4 regions of the Pseudomonas sp. GW821-FHT09D08 genome follow, and region 1 is predicted to be linked to each of the others. Evidence: predicted binding sites of a transcription regulator. Region 1 holds the regulator's gene; each other region holds the start of a gene.

The links. Region 1 encodes sigma-54, which starts transcription at its own class of promoters, with help from an activator protein. Its sites were predicted from a motif close to ANTGGCATNNANNTTGCTNT; they were not measured.
Region 2: the regulator sigma-54 is predicted to act here: its motif matches at 1,671-1,690, upstream of AC07OP_RS00290 (circularly permuted type 2 ATP-grasp protein).
Region 3: the regulator sigma-54 is predicted to act here: its motif matches at 3,293-3,312, upstream of AC07OP_RS06890 (circularly permuted type 2 ATP-grasp protein).
Region 4: the regulator sigma-54 is predicted to act here: its motif matches at 1,847-1,866, upstream of flgB (flagellar basal body rod protein FlgB).

Annotation. Positions count from the first base shown of each region.
Region 1 covers NZ_JBWKOX010000002.1:437,470-441,954, reverse strand. The annotation lists gene rapZ (RNase adapter RapZ) at 1-514, opposite strand, end outside; gene ptsN (PTS IIA-like nitrogen regulatory protein PtsN) at 517-981, opposite strand; gene hpf (ribosome hibernation-promoting factor, HPF/YfiA family) at 992-1,297, opposite strand; gene AC07OP_RS05010 (RNA polymerase factor sigma-54) at 1,373-2,866, opposite strand; gene lptB (LPS export ABC transporter ATP-binding protein) at 3,064-3,789, opposite strand; gene lptA (lipopolysaccharide transport periplasmic protein LptA) at 3,789-4,322, opposite strand; gene lptC (LPS export ABC transporter periplasmic protein LptC) at 4,309-4,485, opposite strand, start outside.
Region 2 covers NZ_JBWKOX010000001.1:84,672-89,156, forward strand. The annotation lists gene AC07OP_RS00285 (hypothetical protein) at 1-1,510, shown strand, start outside; gene AC07OP_RS00290 (circularly permuted type 2 ATP-grasp protein) at 1,878-3,287, shown strand; gene AC07OP_RS00295 (alpha-E domain-containing protein) at 3,290-4,240, shown strand; gene AC07OP_RS00300 (alpha/beta fold hydrolase) at 4,245-4,485, opposite strand, start outside.
Region 3 covers NZ_JBWKOX010000003.1:167,264-171,748, forward strand. The annotation lists gene AC07OP_RS06875 (c-type cytochrome) at 1-67, shown strand, start outside; gene AC07OP_RS06880 (transglutaminase family protein) at 96-899, opposite strand; gene AC07OP_RS06885 (alpha-E domain-containing protein) at 896-1,846, opposite strand; gene AC07OP_RS06890 (circularly permuted type 2 ATP-grasp protein) at 1,851-3,260, opposite strand; gene AC07OP_RS06895 (ribonuclease E inhibitor RraB) at 3,719-4,060, opposite strand; gene AC07OP_RS06900 (hypothetical protein) at 4,274-4,485, opposite strand, start outside.
Region 4 covers NZ_JBWKOX010000003.1:231,768-236,252, forward strand. The annotation lists gene flgE (flagellar hook protein FlgE) at 1-176, opposite strand, end outside; gene flgD (flagellar hook assembly protein FlgD) at 208-933, opposite strand; gene flgC (flagellar basal body rod protein FlgC) at 950-1,393, opposite strand; gene flgB (flagellar basal body rod protein FlgB) at 1,397-1,804, opposite strand; gene cheR (protein-glutamate O-methyltransferase CheR) at 2,113-2,940, opposite strand; gene AC07OP_RS07225 (chemotaxis protein CheV) at 2,982-3,914, opposite strand; gene flgA (flagellar basal body P-ring formation chaperone FlgA) at 4,007-4,485, shown strand, end outside.

The sequences.
Region 1 (4,485 bases):
AGGACTCGACCAGAAATGCCGTGCCAGGCTCCGGCTGGTTCAGCAGGCGGAGCTTGATGGCATCGCGCAACTGGTACAGGTTGAGGCTGGTGGTGTTGATCTTGAGGTCGGCGAGGTCAATGATCGGCCCCAGCAGCTTGGTTTCGTCCTCGATGGCTTCGGCCAGGGAACGGTGCGGGCTGCTGAGGGGGTGACGTCGGCGGGTCTCTGAGAAGCGCTTGAGCAGGGTTTCTTCGTCGGCGTCCAGATACAGCACATCGCAATGAATGTGCTTGGCGCGCACCTCTTCGAGCAATTCCGGAAAGCGCGTGAGGTGGCTCGGCAGGTTGCGGGCGTCAATCGAAACCGCGACCAGGGGTTGTGCCAATTCGGTATGGATCAGTGCCCGCTCCGCCAATTCCGGGAGCAGACCGGCGGGCAGGTTGTCGATGCAATAGAAGCCGTTGTCCTCAAGGACGTTGAGGGCGGTACTTTTACCCGAGCCGGAGCGGCCGCTGACGATGATCAAACGCATGATTACTGCCCGTTTTGTTCATCCAGGACAACTTGATACAGCGCCTCGTTGCTACTGGCACTGCGCAGTTTGTCGCGTACTTCCTTGCGGTCGAGCATGCTTGCGATCTGCCTAAGCAGTTCCAGGTGTGCGTCGGTGGCGGCCTGTGGGACCAGCAGAACAAACAGCAGGTCTACCGGGGCGCCGTCGATCGCGTCGAAATCGATAGGTGCGTCCAGGTGCAGCAGGGCGCTGACAGGTGTCTCGCAGCCTTTGAGGCGGCAGTGGGGAATGGCGATGCCGTTGCCAAAACCGGTGGAGCCGAGTTTTTCACGGGCAATCAGAGCCTCAAAGACATCTTGCATCTCCAGCTCAGGCACTTGGCTGCTGATCAGGTTGGCAATTTGTTCGATGGCTTTCTTCTTGCTGCCGCCCGGCACGTTCACGAGGGAACGGCCGGGGGTCAGGATGGTTTCAAGTCGGATCATGGGGGGAGAGTTAACGACCTGTGCCCTGAAGCAGGCTCAGATTCTTTTCCTTATGCTTTTTGAGTTGGCGGTCAAGCTTGTCTGTGAGCAAGTCGATTGATGCATACATGTCTTCATGTTCGGCATTGGCGACCACTTCTCCACCGGGTATCTGAAGAGTCGCTTCGATTTTCTGCTGAAGCTTGTCGACCTTCATGATGACCTGCACGTTGGTGATCTTGTCGAAATGACCCTCAAGCTTCCTCAGCTTCTGCTCGACGTAGTCGCGTAGTGGAGGGGTGACTTCTACATGGTGTCCACTGATGTTGACTTGCATACAGCTTCTCCTTCGTTGCCAGTGCATAAAGCGGCGGGTAGGAATACCCGCCACTGGAACGCTGTGGCCCGCCCGTCACATCAAACGCTTACGTTCGCTGGAAGGCGCGATCCCTAGGGACTCGCGGTACTTGGCGACGGTTCGACGGGCGACCTGAATGCCTTGTGCCTCCAGTAAACCAGCGATCTTGCTGTCACTCAACGGCTTTTTCTGATTTTCCGCAGCAACCAGTTTTTTGATGATTGCGCGGATCGCCGTGGACGAGCATTCGCCGCCTTCGGATGTGCTGACATGGCTGGAGAAAAAGTATTTCAGCTCATATATGCCCCGTGGGGTATGCATGAATTTTTGTGTGGTCACCCGGGAAATCGTCGATTCGTGCATGCCCACCGCTTCTGCGATGTCGTGCAGGACCAGCGGTTTCATCGCCTCGTCACCATATTCCAGGAAGCCGCGCTGATGCTCGACGATCTGGGTGGCCACTTTCATCAGGGTTTCGTTGCGGCTTTGCAGGCTTTTGATGAACCAACGCGCTTCCTGCAACTGGTTGCGCATGAAGGTGTTATCGGCACTGGTATCGGCACGGCGCACAAAACCGGCATATTGCGGGTTGACCCGCAGGCGCGGCACCGATTCCTGGTTCAGTTCCACCAACCAGCGCTCGTTGTCCTTGCGCACGATCACGTCGGGAACGACGTATTCGGCTTCACTGGACTCGATCTGCGAGCCTGGACGCGGGTTGAGGCTTTGCACCAGCTCGATGACCTGGCGCAGGTCGTCTTCCTTGAGCTTCATGCGCCGCATCAACTGGCTATAGTCGCGGCTGCCCAGCAGGTCGATGTAGTCGGTGACCAGGCGCTGAGCCTCTGCGAGCCATGGGGTCTTGGCGGGCAGCTGGCGCAGTTGCAGCAGCAGGCATTCGCTCAGGGTGCGGGCACCGATGCCGGCGGGCTCGAATTGTTGGATGCGGTGCAGGACCGCTTCGATTTCGTCCAGCTCGATGTCCAGTTCCGGGTCGAAGGCCTCGAGAATCTCTTCGAGCGTCTCGTCCAGGTAACCCTGGTTATTGATGCAGTCGATCAGGGTCACGGCGATCAGGCGATCGGTGTCCGACATCGGCGCGAGGTTCAGTTGCCACAGCAGATGGCTCTGCAGGCTCTCGCCGGCGGAAGTACGGGTGGTGAAGTCCCACTCGTCATCGTCATTGCTGGGCAGGCTGCTGGCGCTGGTCTGGTAGACGTCCTCCCAGGCGGTGTCCACCGGGAGTTCGTTGGGAATGCGTTCGTTCCAATCGCCTTCCTCAAGGTTATCCACCGTGGGGGCGGATTCCTGGTAGGAGGGTTCCTGTACGTCGGAATTGGGTTTTTGCTCGATGTTGTCGGCCAATGGGTCTGCATTATCGAAGTCGTCGCCTTCTTCCTGGCGTTCGAGCATCGGATTGGACTCCAGGGCCTCCTGGATTTCCTGTTGCAGGTCCAGGGTCGACAATTGGAGCAGGCGGATGGCCTGTTGCAGCTGCGGTGTCATCGTCAGCTGCTGGCCCATTCTCAGGACTAGCGATGGTTTCATGGCAGGGGCTTAACACCTTATTCGCCGGCGCAATGCGCCATCCACGACAGGGCGCGTGAGCGCCAAACATAAGCAAATTATATGCCTGATATCGGGGGCTTTGCCTAGAGCGCGGTAACAATAAAAATCCGGAGGTTTTCATTGACTCCCGCGCATCGGGCAAACGACCTGCCACCGCCTTGTTGTTGCAGGCGGCCTTACAGGCGGAACTCGTGACCCAGGTACACTTCCTTGACCAGTTCGTTGGCCAGGATGGTGGCAGAGTCGCCTTCGGCGATCAGCTGGCCATCGTTGACGATATACGCGGTTTCGCAGATATCGAGGGTCTCACGCACATTGTGGTCAGTGATCAGTACACCGATGCCCTTGGCCTTGAGGTGGTGGATGATCTGCTTGATGTCGCCGACCGAGATAGGGTCGACGCCGGCAAACGGTTCGTCCAGCAGGATGAACTTGGGGGCAGTGGCCAGGGCGCGGGCGATTTCCACGCGACGACGCTCACCACCGGACAGGCTCATGCCAAGGTTGTCGCGAATGTGGTTGATGTGGAATTCCTGCAGCAGGCTTTCCAGTTCTTTGCGGCGGCCGTCACGGTCGAGTTCCTTGCGGGTTTCAAGGATGGCCATGATGTTGTCGGATACTGACAGCTTGCGGAAGATCGACGCTTCCTGCGGAAGATAGCCAATACCGGCACGGGCGCGGCCGTGCATTGGCTGGTGGCTCACATCCAGGTCGTCGATCAGTACGCGACCTTGGTCCGCCTGGACCAGGCCGACGATCATGTAGAAGCAGGTGGTCTTGCCGGCGCCGTTAGGGCCAAGCAAGCCGACGATCTGGCCGCTGTCGATCGACAGGCTGACGTCGCGCACGACCTGACGGCTTTTATAGGCCTTGGCCAGATGCTGGGCTTTCAGGGTTGCCATTACTCGGCCTTCTTCTTCGGCTGGATAACCATGTCGATGCGTGGGCGTGGCGCGGTGACCTTGCTGCCATTGGCACGACCGGCGTTGGCGATCTGCTTCACGGTGTCATAGGTGATCTTCTCGCCTTCCGTGGAGTTGCCATCGGGGCTGAGTACCTTGGCTTGGTCGATCAGCACGATGCGATTCTGCTGGGCGTGATACTGGATGGTCTTGCCGTAGCCCTTCATCGGGCCGGTGTCGGTAGCCGACTGCTTCTGTTCGAAGTAAGCCAGGTTGCCCACCGAAGTCACTACGTCGATATCGCCCGCCTGGGTGCGCGTCAGTGTCACCGTGTTGCCGGTGATCTTCATCGAACCCTGGGTGATGATCACGCCGCCGGTATAGGTGGCGACGCCTTGCTTGTCATCCAGCTGCGCATCGTCAGCCGAGATGTGGATCGGTTGCTGGCTATCGTTCGGCAGAGCCCAGGCGCTCACGCTTCCCAGTGCTGCGCCCAGACCGAGCAAAATAGGGAGAGTTTTAACGAGCCTCATACTGTCCTCTTACGTTCGATAGCAGGTGTATCCTGCTTTCTTTCAAATACGCTTTCATTCCCTTGCCAGTCGATACACCGCCAGCGCCGTCGATTCTAACGTCTTGCTCGGTCTGCGCATATTGCTTCTGTGGGAATACGGTCATGCGACTGCTGGTAATCAC
Region 2 (4,485 bases), on a different contig from region 1:
CGTACTGATCAAAACCGAGCTCGGTCCCACCACTAAGGTTTATGAATATAACGCTTCCACACGAGCCATCAGTCTGCGACCTGAACTGGAAAAGATGAAGCAAGGCAAGCAGGATATTTATGAACCTGAAACCTTTGATTATCAGCCCATCACACCACCTGACGACGCGCCAGCGGGCATCATGGATGAACGGCAGGCATCCGAGGCGGTGCCACAAAGTTACTTCAGCAACAGGACATCATTCATTTCCAGCATGGTTCTCCAGGAGTCTTACCTCAATCTCTTGAAAAGTATCGGCAGAGGGGCAACAACCTTCGAGACGGAGATCCACTGGGACAAGATTGCATATGAAGTCGCCCTCAACCTCATCCCTTTTCGCTCTGCCATCATGAATTTTGCTCAGGGTAATATAGGTGAAGGACTCAAAGACCTGCTGTTCGACGCATTCAGCCTGATTACAATAGTCGCAGGTACCCCAGCCACCAGTGCATTGAGCAAAAGCGCTTCTGCATTTACAAAGTTGCGTACTGCGACAAAAGTTGTGGGCCGTGTGTTATGGGAGATGACCAACCCACTGGAGTTTGCCACCAGCGCCCCTAAGGCCGCCTATAAAAATGGCAAGCGACTCTTGGGCATTGCCAGCGACTATGACCTGGTCAAGGCCAGCGCGCGCTTTCCAGCGGCCGCCACCGGAACATACAAATCCTTGGGTGAAGTGATTGAAACCTCGGCGGTCTTCCACAATGGCCAATGGTTTCGCTATGACCCGATCAATATGAAACCCTATGGCAAGCCCCTTGCTGCCTTTGATCCAAAAAGTATCGCAATGGGCGGAAATATCGAGGAGATTAAAAAGCTCGACGAAGGAATCTTCATGACCGTCGATAAACATAACAATAACAAGCGATTAACCCTGGATGTACACGGTGCCCGCAAGGATGGACACGATTCCGCGCTGATGATGATCAATGGAAAAGAACTCACGGCGCACGAAGCCTTCGAGCACCTCAAGAACTGCGGCGTGAAGTTTGACCAGTACGATGAAATCCGCCTGACCATGTGCCACTCTGCTGACGGCGATGAACGCTCGTTTGCCGCAAGCTTTGCAAAGCTCACCAAAAAGTCCGTCAAGGCTTATCAAGGCACCATGTACATTCATCCGAATGTTGAATCCCTCTCGATCAAGAACTTTAAGAACCGCCGGGAACTGAGAGATCACCTGGATACCTTCGTGGGCAAACCAAGACCGGTGCAAAGAAAACATGTAGAGATAGGTGTTGTGGAGGATAGCGGCGCAACGGTCTTCAAGCCTGACCCCAGCTATCAACCGGTCTACTTCTCTGCCGAGGGGGTGAAACAACCTGGAAAGACTCGTACATCACGAGCTCCGACGCAAAGCGAGCTGGACAAGCTGGCAGAACTGCAACAGCAAATCCAGAAGCGCCACTCCCAATCGGCCGAACCTACCCCGGACTATCCATCGGACGATGATTACGACCTGAAACGCTAAGCGCCTGAAAAGCCTGCCCGAAGGCAAGCATCGCGCTTACCTGCCTGCTCTGAGTCGGTGCACCGTCCTGGTGCGCCGACCGGTAACACCACGCGCCACAGTTGTGCTCTTCCCGGGCCAGAAGCCCGCTGGCAGAGGCGTAACTGCCGCCCATTACGGTTTCGGCACAAGCATTGCTTTACCTCATTGATACCCCACTGCCCGCCGTCAACCCAGGAGCATTCGTTACCCCCCGACCCAGAGCCGACCCCATAAGAAAGTAAGGACCAGGCCCGGTGGCACCCTCAGCCACGGGCTCATAAAAAAATGCGTTTTTTAAAGCGGCAGTGCCACCCAAGGCTACCCTCGGCACTGACAAGGTACTGGAATGGCTCGATCTTTCTTCGATGAAATGAATGACGCAAACGGCGTTTGCCGTGCGCACTATCAGGACTTCTCCCGCTGGCTGGCCAACACGCCGCCGGAACTGCTGGCCCAGCGCCGTCGCGAAGCCGATCTGCTCTTCCATCGCGCGGGAATCACCTTCACCCTTTATGGCGACGAGCAGGACACCGAGCGCCTGATCCCCTTCGACATCATCCCCCGCAGCATCCCCGCCAGCGAATGGAGCGTGATCGAACGCGGCTGTATCCAGCGCGTCAATGCACTGAACATGTTCCTTGCCGACATCTACCACGACCAGCGCATCATCAAGGCCGGGATCATTCCGGCCGACCAGGTGCTGGGCAACGAGGGTTACCAGAAGGCCATGGTCGGCCTGGATCTGCACCGCGATATTTATTCCCACATCTCGGGGGTGGACCTGGTACGTGATGGCGACGGCACCTACTACGTGCTCGAAGACAACCTACGCACCCCCAGCGGCGTGAGCTACATGCTCGAAGACCGCAAGATGATGATGCGCCTGTTCCCCGAGGTGTTCGCCAAGCAGCGTATCGCGCCGGTGGACCACTACCCCAACCTGCTGCTCAAGACCCTGAAAAGCGCCAGCCGCCTGGACAACCCGAATGTGGTGGTGCTGACACCCGGGCGCTTCAACAGCGCGTTCTTCGAACATGCGTTCCTGGCGCGGGAAATGGGCGTGGAGCTGGTGGAAGGCGCCGACCTGTTCGTGCACGACCTCAAGGTGTTCATGCGCACCACCGACGGGCCCAAGGCGGTGGACGTGATCTACCGGCGTATCGACGACGCGTTCCTCGACCCGCAGGCGTTCAACCCTGAATCCATGCTCGGCGTGCCAGGGCTGGTCGCGGCCTATTGCGCCGGTAATGTGGTGCTGGCCAATGCCATCGGCACCGGCGTGGCGGACGACAAATCGATCTATCCCTATGTGCCGGCGATGATCAAGTTTTACCTGGATGAAGAGCCGATCCTGCAAAACGTGCCGACCTTCCAGTGCCGCAAGCCGGATGAACTGTCCCACGTACTGGCCAACCTGGCCGACCTGGTGGTCAAGGAAACCCAGGGCTCCGGCGGCTACGGCATGCTGGTAGGCCCCGCTTCCAGCGCCGCCGAGATCGAAGACTTCCGCCAACGCATCAAGGCCCGCCCCCATGCGTATATCGCCCAACCGACCCTGAGCCTGTCCACCTGCCCGACCTTTGTCGAAAACGGCATCGCACCCCGGCATATCGACCTGCGGCCCTTTGTGCTCTCGGGCAAGGAAACCCGCCTGGTGCCGGGAGGCCTCACCCGCGTGGCGCTGAAGGAAGGCTCGTTGATCGTCAACTCGTCGCAGGGCGGCGGAACCAAGGACACCTGGGTGGTGGAGGGCTGAGTATGTTGAGTAGAACCGCCGCAGATCTGTATTGGATGTCCCGCTACCTGGAGCGCGCCGAGAACCTGGCGCGTATGCTCGAAGTCAGTTATTCCCTGTCGCTGATGCCCCAGGCCGGGCGTAGCGATGGCCTGGACGAACTGGCGATGTCGTTGCTCAGCAGCGGCACCCTGGACAGTTACCTGGAGCGCCACCAAACCCTGGATGCCGAGCGCATGCTGCACTTCTTCGCCCTCGACGAAGAAAACCCGGCCAGCATCTACAACTGCCTGCGCGCCGCGCGGGGCAATGCCCATGCGGTGCGCGGACGCATCACTGCCGACATGTGGGAAAACCTCAACGCCACCTGGCTGGAAATGCGCAGCATCGCCGCCGGCGGCCTGGCACGCCATGGCATCAGCCACTTCTGTGACTGGGTCAAGCAGCGTTCGCACCTGTTCCGCGGCGCCACCTCGGGCACCATCATGCGCAACGACGCCTATCGGTTCATTCGCCTGGGCACCTTTGTCGAACGCGCGGACAATACCCTGCGCCTGCTGGACGCGCGCTACGAGATGTTCGGCGAAGAGTCGGAAGAAGTCAGCGACCTGTCGGCACGCGGGTATTACCAGTGGAGCGCCCTGCTCCGCGCGTTGTCGTCGTTCGAGGCGTATACGGAGCTGTATCCGAATGCGCTGAATGCGCGGTCGGTGTCGGAGTTGCTGTTATTACGCAGTGACGTGCCGCGTTCGTTGCATGCCTGTATCGAAGAGTTGAGTCATATCCTCGCGGACCTGCCCGGCAGTTACGGGCGCACCGCACAGCGCCTGGCGGCGGAGTTCGAGGCGCGGCTGAGGTATACCGGGATTGATGAGATTCTCGAAGACGGCCTGCATAGCCGTCTCACGGAGTTCATCGACACCGTGCGCGAGTTGGCGCGTGCGATCCACAGTTCCTACCTGGAAGTGGTCTGACGGTTCAGTGCCGGCCCAGGAAATCGAGCAGCAACGTGTTAACCCGCGCGCCCTGCTCGTTCTGGATCCAGTGCCCGCAGTTGGCCAACACGTGCAGCTCCAACTGCGGCACGTATTCGGGCATGCGTTTGAGCGTATGGGCCTCGAATACGCCCACCGGATCGCGGTCGCCAATCAGGAACAAGGTCGGTTGCAACACCTGGCGGCCGGCGAGGAACTCGGTGCGCTGCCAGTTGCGCTCGAAA
Region 3 (4,485 bases), on a different contig from region 1:
TGACAGCGAGCTGGAATTGCTGGTGGGGTACTTGAGGCATATGGCGGGGCGTAAACAACACCCCTGAACCCAGCCTGATCTCGGTGGCGAGCGGGTTATTGCTGCTGGACCAGGACCACCGGCGTCGGTGCCACGAACACCTTGGCATGCATCTGCTCATGCCCACCGCCACGGCGCATGCCGCGCACCGGGCAAGCGTCGAGGTAGTCCAGGCCCACGGCCAGTTTCAAATGCCGCTCCGGCCGGGCCAGTTGGTTGGTCACGTCAAAGCTGTACCAGGCGTCATCCAGCCAGGCTTCGGCCCAGGCGTGACTGGCCAGGTGGGTACTGTCTTCCGTGTACAAATACCCAGACACATACCGCGCAGGAATGCCCAGGCTGCGCGCGCAGGCCAGGAACGCATGGGTATGGTCCTGGCACACCCCCGCCCGCCCTGCGAAGGCCTGGGCGGCGCAGGTGTCGACTTCGGTGGCGCCGGGCGTGTAGACCATCGACTGGTTGAGGGCGTGCATCAGGTCGATCAACGCGGTGCGATCACGACGCTGGTGGCAATGCTGCTGCGCAAAAGCGCGCAGGGCGTCGTCGGGCTCGGTCAGGCGGGTGCAGCGCAGGAACGGAAAGGCTGACTGGCTCTCGTGTTCAGCCTCCCGCAGCTCATCGATATCCACCTGGCCACGGGCGCCAATGATGATGGCGTCGTGGGGTTCGTCCAGGGTCAGCACGTGCAGGATGTTGCCGAACGGGTCGATCTGCGCGCGCACCGGGCGAGGCAGGTCCAGTTGCCAACTGAGCACGTGCTGGCGCTCGCTGTCGTGGGGCGTGAGGCGCAGGTACTGGATGCTGGCGCGTACCTGGTCTTCGTAGTGGTAGGTGGTTTCGTGGCTGATGGAGAGTCTCATGCGGCCTCCAGGTAGGAACTGTAGATGGCGTCGCCCAACTGGCGGACCAAGGGGATAAAGTCGGTCAGCCAGGCGTGCAGGCCTTCCTCGAGGATTTCATCGATCGCGGTAAACCGCAGCCGCGCATCCATCTCGGCCGCCAGGCGCTGGGCCGGACGCCCGTTGATGCCGGGCAGGCTGGCGAGGATCTGGTCGATCTCTTCGCTGCAGGCCCGCAGGGAGCGCGGTACATCGGCGCGCAACAGCAACAGTTCCGCGACTTGCCGGGCCCCTGGGGCGTCGCGGTAGATCTCGGTGTAGGCCTCGAACGACGATAACGCGCGCAGCAAGGCACTCCATTGATAGTAGGCGTGGGCGGTGCCATCGGTAACGGCTTCGGCCTGGTCACCGGCCATTTCATAGCGCGCATCCAGCAGGCGCAGGGTGTTGTCGGCGCGCTCGATAAACGTACCCAGCCGAATAAAACGGAAGGCGTCATTGCGCATGATGGTGCCGTAGGTCGCCCCTCGGAACAGATGGGAACGCTCCTTGACCCACTCGCAGAAGCGGCTCATGCCGTAGCGGCTGAGGCCCTGCTGTGAGATTTCGCGAATCTCCAGCCAGGTGGCGTTGATGTTTTCCCACATGTCGGCAGTGATTCGCCCACGCACAGCATGGGCGCTGGCCCGCGCGGCACCGAGACAACTGTAGATGCTGGCCGGGTTGGCCGCATCCAGTGCGAAGAAATGCAGCAGGCGTTCGGCGTGCAATTCGCCGTGGCGCTCGCGGTAATCATCCAGCGTGCCGGTGATCAACAGCGGCATGGCCAGTTCATGCAGGCCATCACCGCGCCCATCCTGGGGCATCAGCGACAGCGAATAACTGACATCGAGCATGCGCGCGAGGTTTTCCGCGCGTTCCAGGTAGCGCGACATCCAGTACAAATCCGAGGCAGTTCTACTCAACATGGCATCAGTCCTCGACCACCCAGGTGTCTTTGGTGCCGCCGCCCTGGGACGAATTGACCACCAGCGACCCTTCACGCAGCGCGACACGGGTCAAACCGCCGGGCACCACACGGGTTTCCTTGCCGGACAACACAAACGGGCGCAGGTCGATATGGCGCGGCGCAATGCCGTTTTCGACAAAGGTCGGGCAGGTGGACAAGCACAGGGTTGGCTGTGCGATATAGGCGTGGGGCTTGGCCTTGATACGCGCGCGGAAGGCTTCGATTTCCGCCGCCGTGGACGCTGGGCCCACCAGCATGCCGTAGCCGCCGGAGCCCTGGGTTTCCTTCACCACCAGGTCCGGCAGGTTGGCCAGCACGTGGGACAATTCGTCGGGCTTACGGCACTGGAAGGTGGGAACGTTCTGCAGGATCGGTTCTTCGTCCAGGTAAAAACGGATCATCTCGGTGACGAAGGGGTACACCGACTTGTCATCCGCCACCCCGGTGCCGATGGCATTGGCCAGCACCACATTGCCCGATCGGTACGCCGCCAGCAGGCCGGGCACACCGAGCATGGAGTCCGGGTTGAACGCCAGCGGGTCGAGGAATGCGTCGTCGAGGCGACGGTAGATCACGTCCACGGCTTTGGGGCCGTCGGTGGTGCGCATGAACACACGGTCATCGCGCACGAACAGGTCGGCGCCTTCCACCAATTCCACACCCATTTCCCGAGCTAAAAATGCATGCTCGAAAAACGCGCTGTTGAAGCGCCCAGGGGTCAGCACCACGACGCTGGGATTATCCAGGGGGCTGGCGCTTTTCAGGGTATCGAGCAGCAGGTTGGGGTAATGATCGATCGGCGCGATGCGCTGGGCGGCGAACAGCTCGGGGAACAGGCGCATCATCATCTTGCGGTCTTCGAGCATGTAGCTCACGCCGCTGGGTGTACGCAGGTTGTCTTCCAGCACGTAGTAGGTGCCGTCGCCGTCGCGTACGAGGTCGACTCCGGAGATGTGGGAATACAGGTCGCGGTGCAGGTTCAGCCCCTGCATTGCCAACTGGTATTGCTCGTTGGCCAGTACCTGTTCGGCGGGAATGATCCCGGCCTTGATGATGCGTTGTTCGTGATAGAGGTCGGCGAGAAACATGTTCAGCGCCTTGACCCGCTGGATGCAGCCACGCTCGACCATCCGCCATTCGCTGGCGGGAATGCTGCGAGGGATGGTGTCGAACGGAATCAGGCGCTCGGTGCCCTGCTCGTCGCCGTAAAGCGTGAAGGTGATCCCGGCACGGTGAAACAGCAAGTCGGCTTCGCGCCGGCGCTGGGCCAGCAGTTCAGCGGGGGTGTCGGCCAACCAGCGGGCGAACTCGCGGTAGTGAGGGCGAACCTGCCCAGCCCCATCGTACATTTCGTCGTAATAAGTGCGGATCATGCCGTACTCCTTGTCACCCGGACGCAAGAACCATCGCAAGGCCCGTGCCAGCGGCATAAACACTTAAAAATCAGTGGGTTAAATATAAGCAAGGAACTGATCGCACCGTCCTGGTGCGCAGAATGCCCGCTGCCCTGCTGCACGCTTCATGGCAATGCAAGCTTTGGCTATCAACAGCATAGTCAGAGTTGATTTCACTGCCCGTCGAAGCGTGCGGATAATCGCCCCCATCCGCTGAACAGGACATGTCCTACAGCTTTAACCATTGCGTAATCGGTACCGTGATCACTCGTGTACCGACCGGCTCCTTCGGTCTTCCCTTTCAGCCACCCTTTTCTACGGGTGGCTTTTTTTTGTGCAAGAAAGAGCGGCGCAAGTTCCACAAACCTTCATATACCGCAAACAAAATCGGCCGACCCTAAGGCCAGCCGATACGCTGTGTTGCTCATACAATGGCGCTACATGGGTAACCCACGCACCTCCTGCTTGACGCCCCAACCTTCGATGATTCCGCCCAGCGGCTCGACCACCGCTCCAAAGTCCTGCTCGAAGTCTCCTATGCCATCGTAGGTTGCAAACATGATCTTGCTCAGTTCCAGGTACCAGGCGCCATCGTCGCGCGCACTGACCTGGGCATTCAGGGACTCACCACGAAATTCACCCGCAGCCCTGCGCGCCCGTTCCTCATCCGGGAAAATGGCGTAGAACTCAATGGGGTGGAACCGTGAAAAGTCGAAGCCGCCTTCTTTCATGCGGCGCAGAACGTTGGTGCTGATGTCTTCTTGATAGGCTGTGCTCATGAAACGTCCTCCTCAAACCGATGGATAGACTTTCCGTGCTTCCCAAAGCCCGCGCCCTACTGACGCGGGTACTACGGCAGGTACAGCACCGCAGGAAAACAAGCATGTAGCTGACAAGACCAGACCTTAGCGATTCATTCGCTGATCTCACTTGCAGAGTAGCGCGAAGCTATCACCTCCACCAGAGGTGCTTGAATGGCATACAGGGAATGTTCAGGCGGCGGGAGAGATGTCGAGGATCTGAATACTGTTCTGGTCTTTGAGGATCTTGACCGTTGGCTCGGGCTTGCGGCCCTCAAGGTCGTTGAGGTCCAGTTCGGCGGCCACGGGCACCAGCTTGTTGCGAATCATGTGTGCCGCATCTTCGAGGCTGGGCTTGTGCTCGCAGGTGAACTGCTCCACGGACTGTACGCCGTGATCATCAA
Region 4 (4,485 bases), on a different contig from region 1:
ACACCGTTGCCGATGCTGTTCTGGCCGGTGCCCAGTTTGGACGCGGCGTAGATATCCGCGAATTCCGCACGGGACGACTTGAAGCCAGTGGTCGCAACGTTGGCGATGTTGTTGCCGGTTACGTCCAGTTGTTTGTTGGCCGCATAGAGGCCGCTAAGGCCGATATTAAAAGACATGTTTCTCTCCCTCTGCCGTATTTAGCCGGCTCTATGTACCGATAGTCTGAATTTGCGACAGCTTGACGCTGCCCATGCCACCTGCAAGGTTCAGCAGCATTTCGCCGCCGGTCTTGCTCAACGTCACACTGGTCACCGTTGCCGGCAACGAAGTCGCCATGGCCACCGATTCACCCTTGTCGTTCTTGGTCGTCGCCGCGAAGGTGTAGGTGCCGGCTGGGGCGACCTCGCCCTTGTCGTTCTTGCCATCCCAGATGAAGTCGGACGAACCCGCGCTTTGGGCACCCATATCGATAGTGCGCACCACGTTGCCGTCTTTATCGGAGATCTTGATCGAGACGTTGCCTGTCGCCGCAGTCACCGCCACCGAACCGGTCATGCTCTTGCTCGTGTCCACCAAGGCCTTGTTGGTCTGGGTGATGATCGAGCGCCCCACCAGCGATGAAGCCTGCAGCGCCTGCGACGAGCTGAAGTTGCTGGAGATCGCATTGACCGAGTCGTTCAGGGTGTTGATGCCTTCCAGGCTGCTGAATTGCGCCAGCTGGGCCACGAACGCGCCGTTGTCCTGAGGCGACAGCGGGTTCTGGTTTTTCAGTTGGGTCACCAGCAGTTGCAGGAACGCATCCTTGCCCAGGGACTGGCTGCCTGTCGCCGTCTTGGTAGCGTCGGTGACGGTGGTGTTGTCGGTGGCGGTCTTGACCTTGGAGTTGAAAAGGTCCTGGACTGCCGTATTGGTCGTGGTATCAACGATGGCCATTATTTGGCGCCCCTTATCACTGACCCAGGGTCAGGACCTTCTGCATCATGGTTTTGGCGGTGTTCATCATTTCCGCGTTGGTCTGGAACGAGCGGCTGGCGGAGATCATGTCCGCCATTTCCTCGACCACGTTGACGTTGGGGTAATAGACATAACCCTTTTCGTTCGCGGCAGGATGGTTCGGCTCGTAACGGGCCTCGAGGTTGCTCTGGTCTTCGACCACACCGAGGACCTGCACGCCCTGGCCGGCAGCATCCTGGTTCTGGAACAGCGAATCGCTGCCACCGCTCTGGCCACCCTGGAACATGGTGGCGAACACCGGGTGACGGGCGCGGTAGGTCTGGTCGATGCTCGAAGACACGGTCTCGGCGTTGGCGATGTTACTGGCGACGGTGTTCAAGCGCGTGGTCTGCGCGCTCATGCCACTGCCGGCAATATTGAAAACACTGGACAGGGACATGGCTTACTCTCCACGCAGGGCTGACATCAGCCCTTTGAATTTACTGTTGAGCAGGGTAAAGCTGGCCTGAAAGTTCACCGAGTTCTCGGCATAGGCCGATTGCTCCAGCTGGGCGTCGACGGTGTTCTGGTCGATCGACGGCTGCATCGGCGTGCGATACAGCAGCGACTCGTCCCCACTGCTCAGGCCTTGCGCTTCGATATGACGGCTGTTGGTCATATTCAAGGCGAAGGTGCCGTTCTTGGTCTTGTCCTGCTGTGCGGCGAGCACGGCAGAGAAATCCAGGTCCCGAGCCTTGTAGTTCGGGGTATCGGCGTTGGCAATGTTGTTGGCCAGGACTTCAGCACGCTGGGCGCGGAAGCCCAGGGCTTGTTCGTGGATACCGAGCGCTTTATCGAAGCTGATGCTCATGGCGGAAACCTTTAGGCTGACCTGCTGTTCGTTAACAGGGTTATAGCAAGGCGCATGCCAATATCTGATACCCCCGTAAATCAAGGGGTTGCGAGGAGCTTGCCGGCGGCAATGCCAGAAAAGCGGCAACGGGTTTCCGCGTGGCGCCAGTAAAGCGGCAATGGGGAGTTGCCGCTTTCTTCAACTTTGCCGCAGAAACAAATGTGGGAGGAGGCTTGCCCCCGATAGCGGCTGATCAGTTGATGTCTCTATCACTGATACACCGCTATCGGGGCGCAAGCCCCCTCCCACATTATTATTTGGCCTGATTATTTCGCCTGGTAGATGATCCCAGGGCTGCATTGCACCATCTGGAAGTGATCCGGCAAACCATTGAGCGCCTCGGATGCACCGAGGAACAGGTAGCCGCCACGCTTGAGGGTGCCGTGGATGCGCAACAGGATGTCTTTCTTCACCTCGGCCGAAAAGTAGATCAGCACGTTGCGGCAGAACACCATGTCGAACTTGCCCAGGCTGGCGTAGCTGTCGAGCAGGTTGAACGAGCGAAACTCCACACGGTTCTTGATCGGCGCCTTGACCGCCCAACGCCCTGCCCCTTTCGGGTCGAAGTAGCGTTGCAAACGTTCCTGGGACAAGCCACGGCCCAGGGCGAGGCTGTCGTACTCACCGGTCTTGCAGTTGGTGAGCATGGTGCCGGACAGGTCGGTGGCGACAATCTGCGCCCCGGCTTTAAGCTGGCCCATGTTGGTCCGCTCGAACTCATCGATGGACATCGAAATCGAGTACGGTTCCTGACCCGAAGAGCAGGCGGCCGACCAGATACGCAGGCGCTGGCCCGGGCTGGCCTTGATCGCCTCCGGCAGCACTTTGCTCTTGAGCACTTCAAAGGGGTAGGTATCGCGAAACCACAGGGTTTCGTTGGTGGTCATGGCATCGACCACCATCTCCTTAAGGCCACTGCGCGGCTGCCCCTGGATCCGCTGAACCAACTCGCCCAGGGACTTGATACCCTGCTGCTCCATCAGTTTGTTAAGACGGCTGGATACCAGGTATTGCTTGTTTTCACCGAGCAATATGCCACAGGCTTTTTCCAGGAAGACCCGGAACTGTTCAAAATCCAAATTACCCGTAGACACTGATACCGCCTCTAAAATCGTATGACCGCCAGGGGAAAACCCTAGCCGTGATCTGCTGCCTTGATCCGGTCGACTACCCGGGATGCCAGGTCATCAGGGCGGAATTTGGCCAGGAAGTCATCGGCACCGACTTTCTTGACCATCGCCTGATTGAATACGCCCGACAACGAAGTATGCAGGATGATATGCAGTTTTTGCATGCGTGGATCGCTGCGTATCTCTGCAGTGAGGGTATAGCCGTCCATTTCCGGCATCTCGATGTCAGAGATCATCATCAAGAATTCTTCTTCCGGCTTCTTGCCTTCATCCACCAGCTTACGCAGGTAATCCAATGCCTGACGCCCGTCATTGAGGGCGACAACGTCCACGCCGACGGTTTGCAGGCAGCGAGTCACCTGTTTACGCGCCACCGAGGAGTCATCCACCGTCAGCACACGCAGCGAGACCGCCTTGTGCGCCGTTTCGGCGTCGACCACGCCCACGGAAATCGATTCCGAGGTGGGCGCCACTTCGGCGAGGATCTTCTCCACGTCGATGATCTCCACCAACTGGTTATCGACCCGCGTCACCGCCGTGAGGTAGTGATCGCGACCAGTGCCCTTGGGCGGCGGATGGATCTCTTCCCAGTTCATGTTGACGATGCGTTCCACCGAGCGCACCAGGAAACCCTGGGTCTTGGTGTTGTACTCGGTAATGATCACGAACGGGTTCTCGCGATCCTGCAGGCCAGCCGAACCGGTGGCCAGGGCCAGGTCAAGAATCGGGATAGTCGCACCACGAATATTCGCCACACCGCACACCACCGGACTGGACTTGGGCATGATCGTCAGCTTGGGACATTGCAGCACTTCCCGCACCTTGAATACGTTGATGCCATACAACTGCTTGCCATCCAGGCGAAACAGCAGCAACTCCAGGCGATTCTGCCCTACCAGCTGTGTGCGCTGGTTTACTGAATCCATTACTCCTGCCATGCCATGACTCCTACGCTAAAACCTTTGGCTATACCTACAAGGGCGGCGCGCCCCAACACTAAAACGGCACGAGCTTTGCTATTTGTTCAATTATGGACATTACAACGACAGTTTCCCGACGCCTTCACCTGACACGGTTTTGCAGATTGCTCTGCGTACCGTTGGCGCTGCTTGCCTTCAGCCTGGGCACCACGGCCCGTGCAGAGAACGTCACCTTGCCTGATCTACTTATCGGCGTCACCCAAGGCTTTCTTGAGTTCACTGTAGAAGATTATCTGGCAACCACACAGACGCCGGGGCGTTATGAAATCCAGGTCAACCAGTTGGACCCGCGTCTGCGCATGCCGATGTGCGACAAGGAATTGACAGCGACCCTGGAAAGTCCCGCCCAACCGATCGGGCGCGTAACGGTAAAGGTACGCTGCGAAGGTGCCTCGCCCTGGACCGTGTTCGTACCGGCTCAGGTCAAATTGTTCCGTGATGTGGTGGTGGTTGCCCGCCCGCTGAAGCGCACGGCCATCATCGATTTCGAGGATGTCGTACTGCGTGAGCGCGACATCAGCCAGATCAG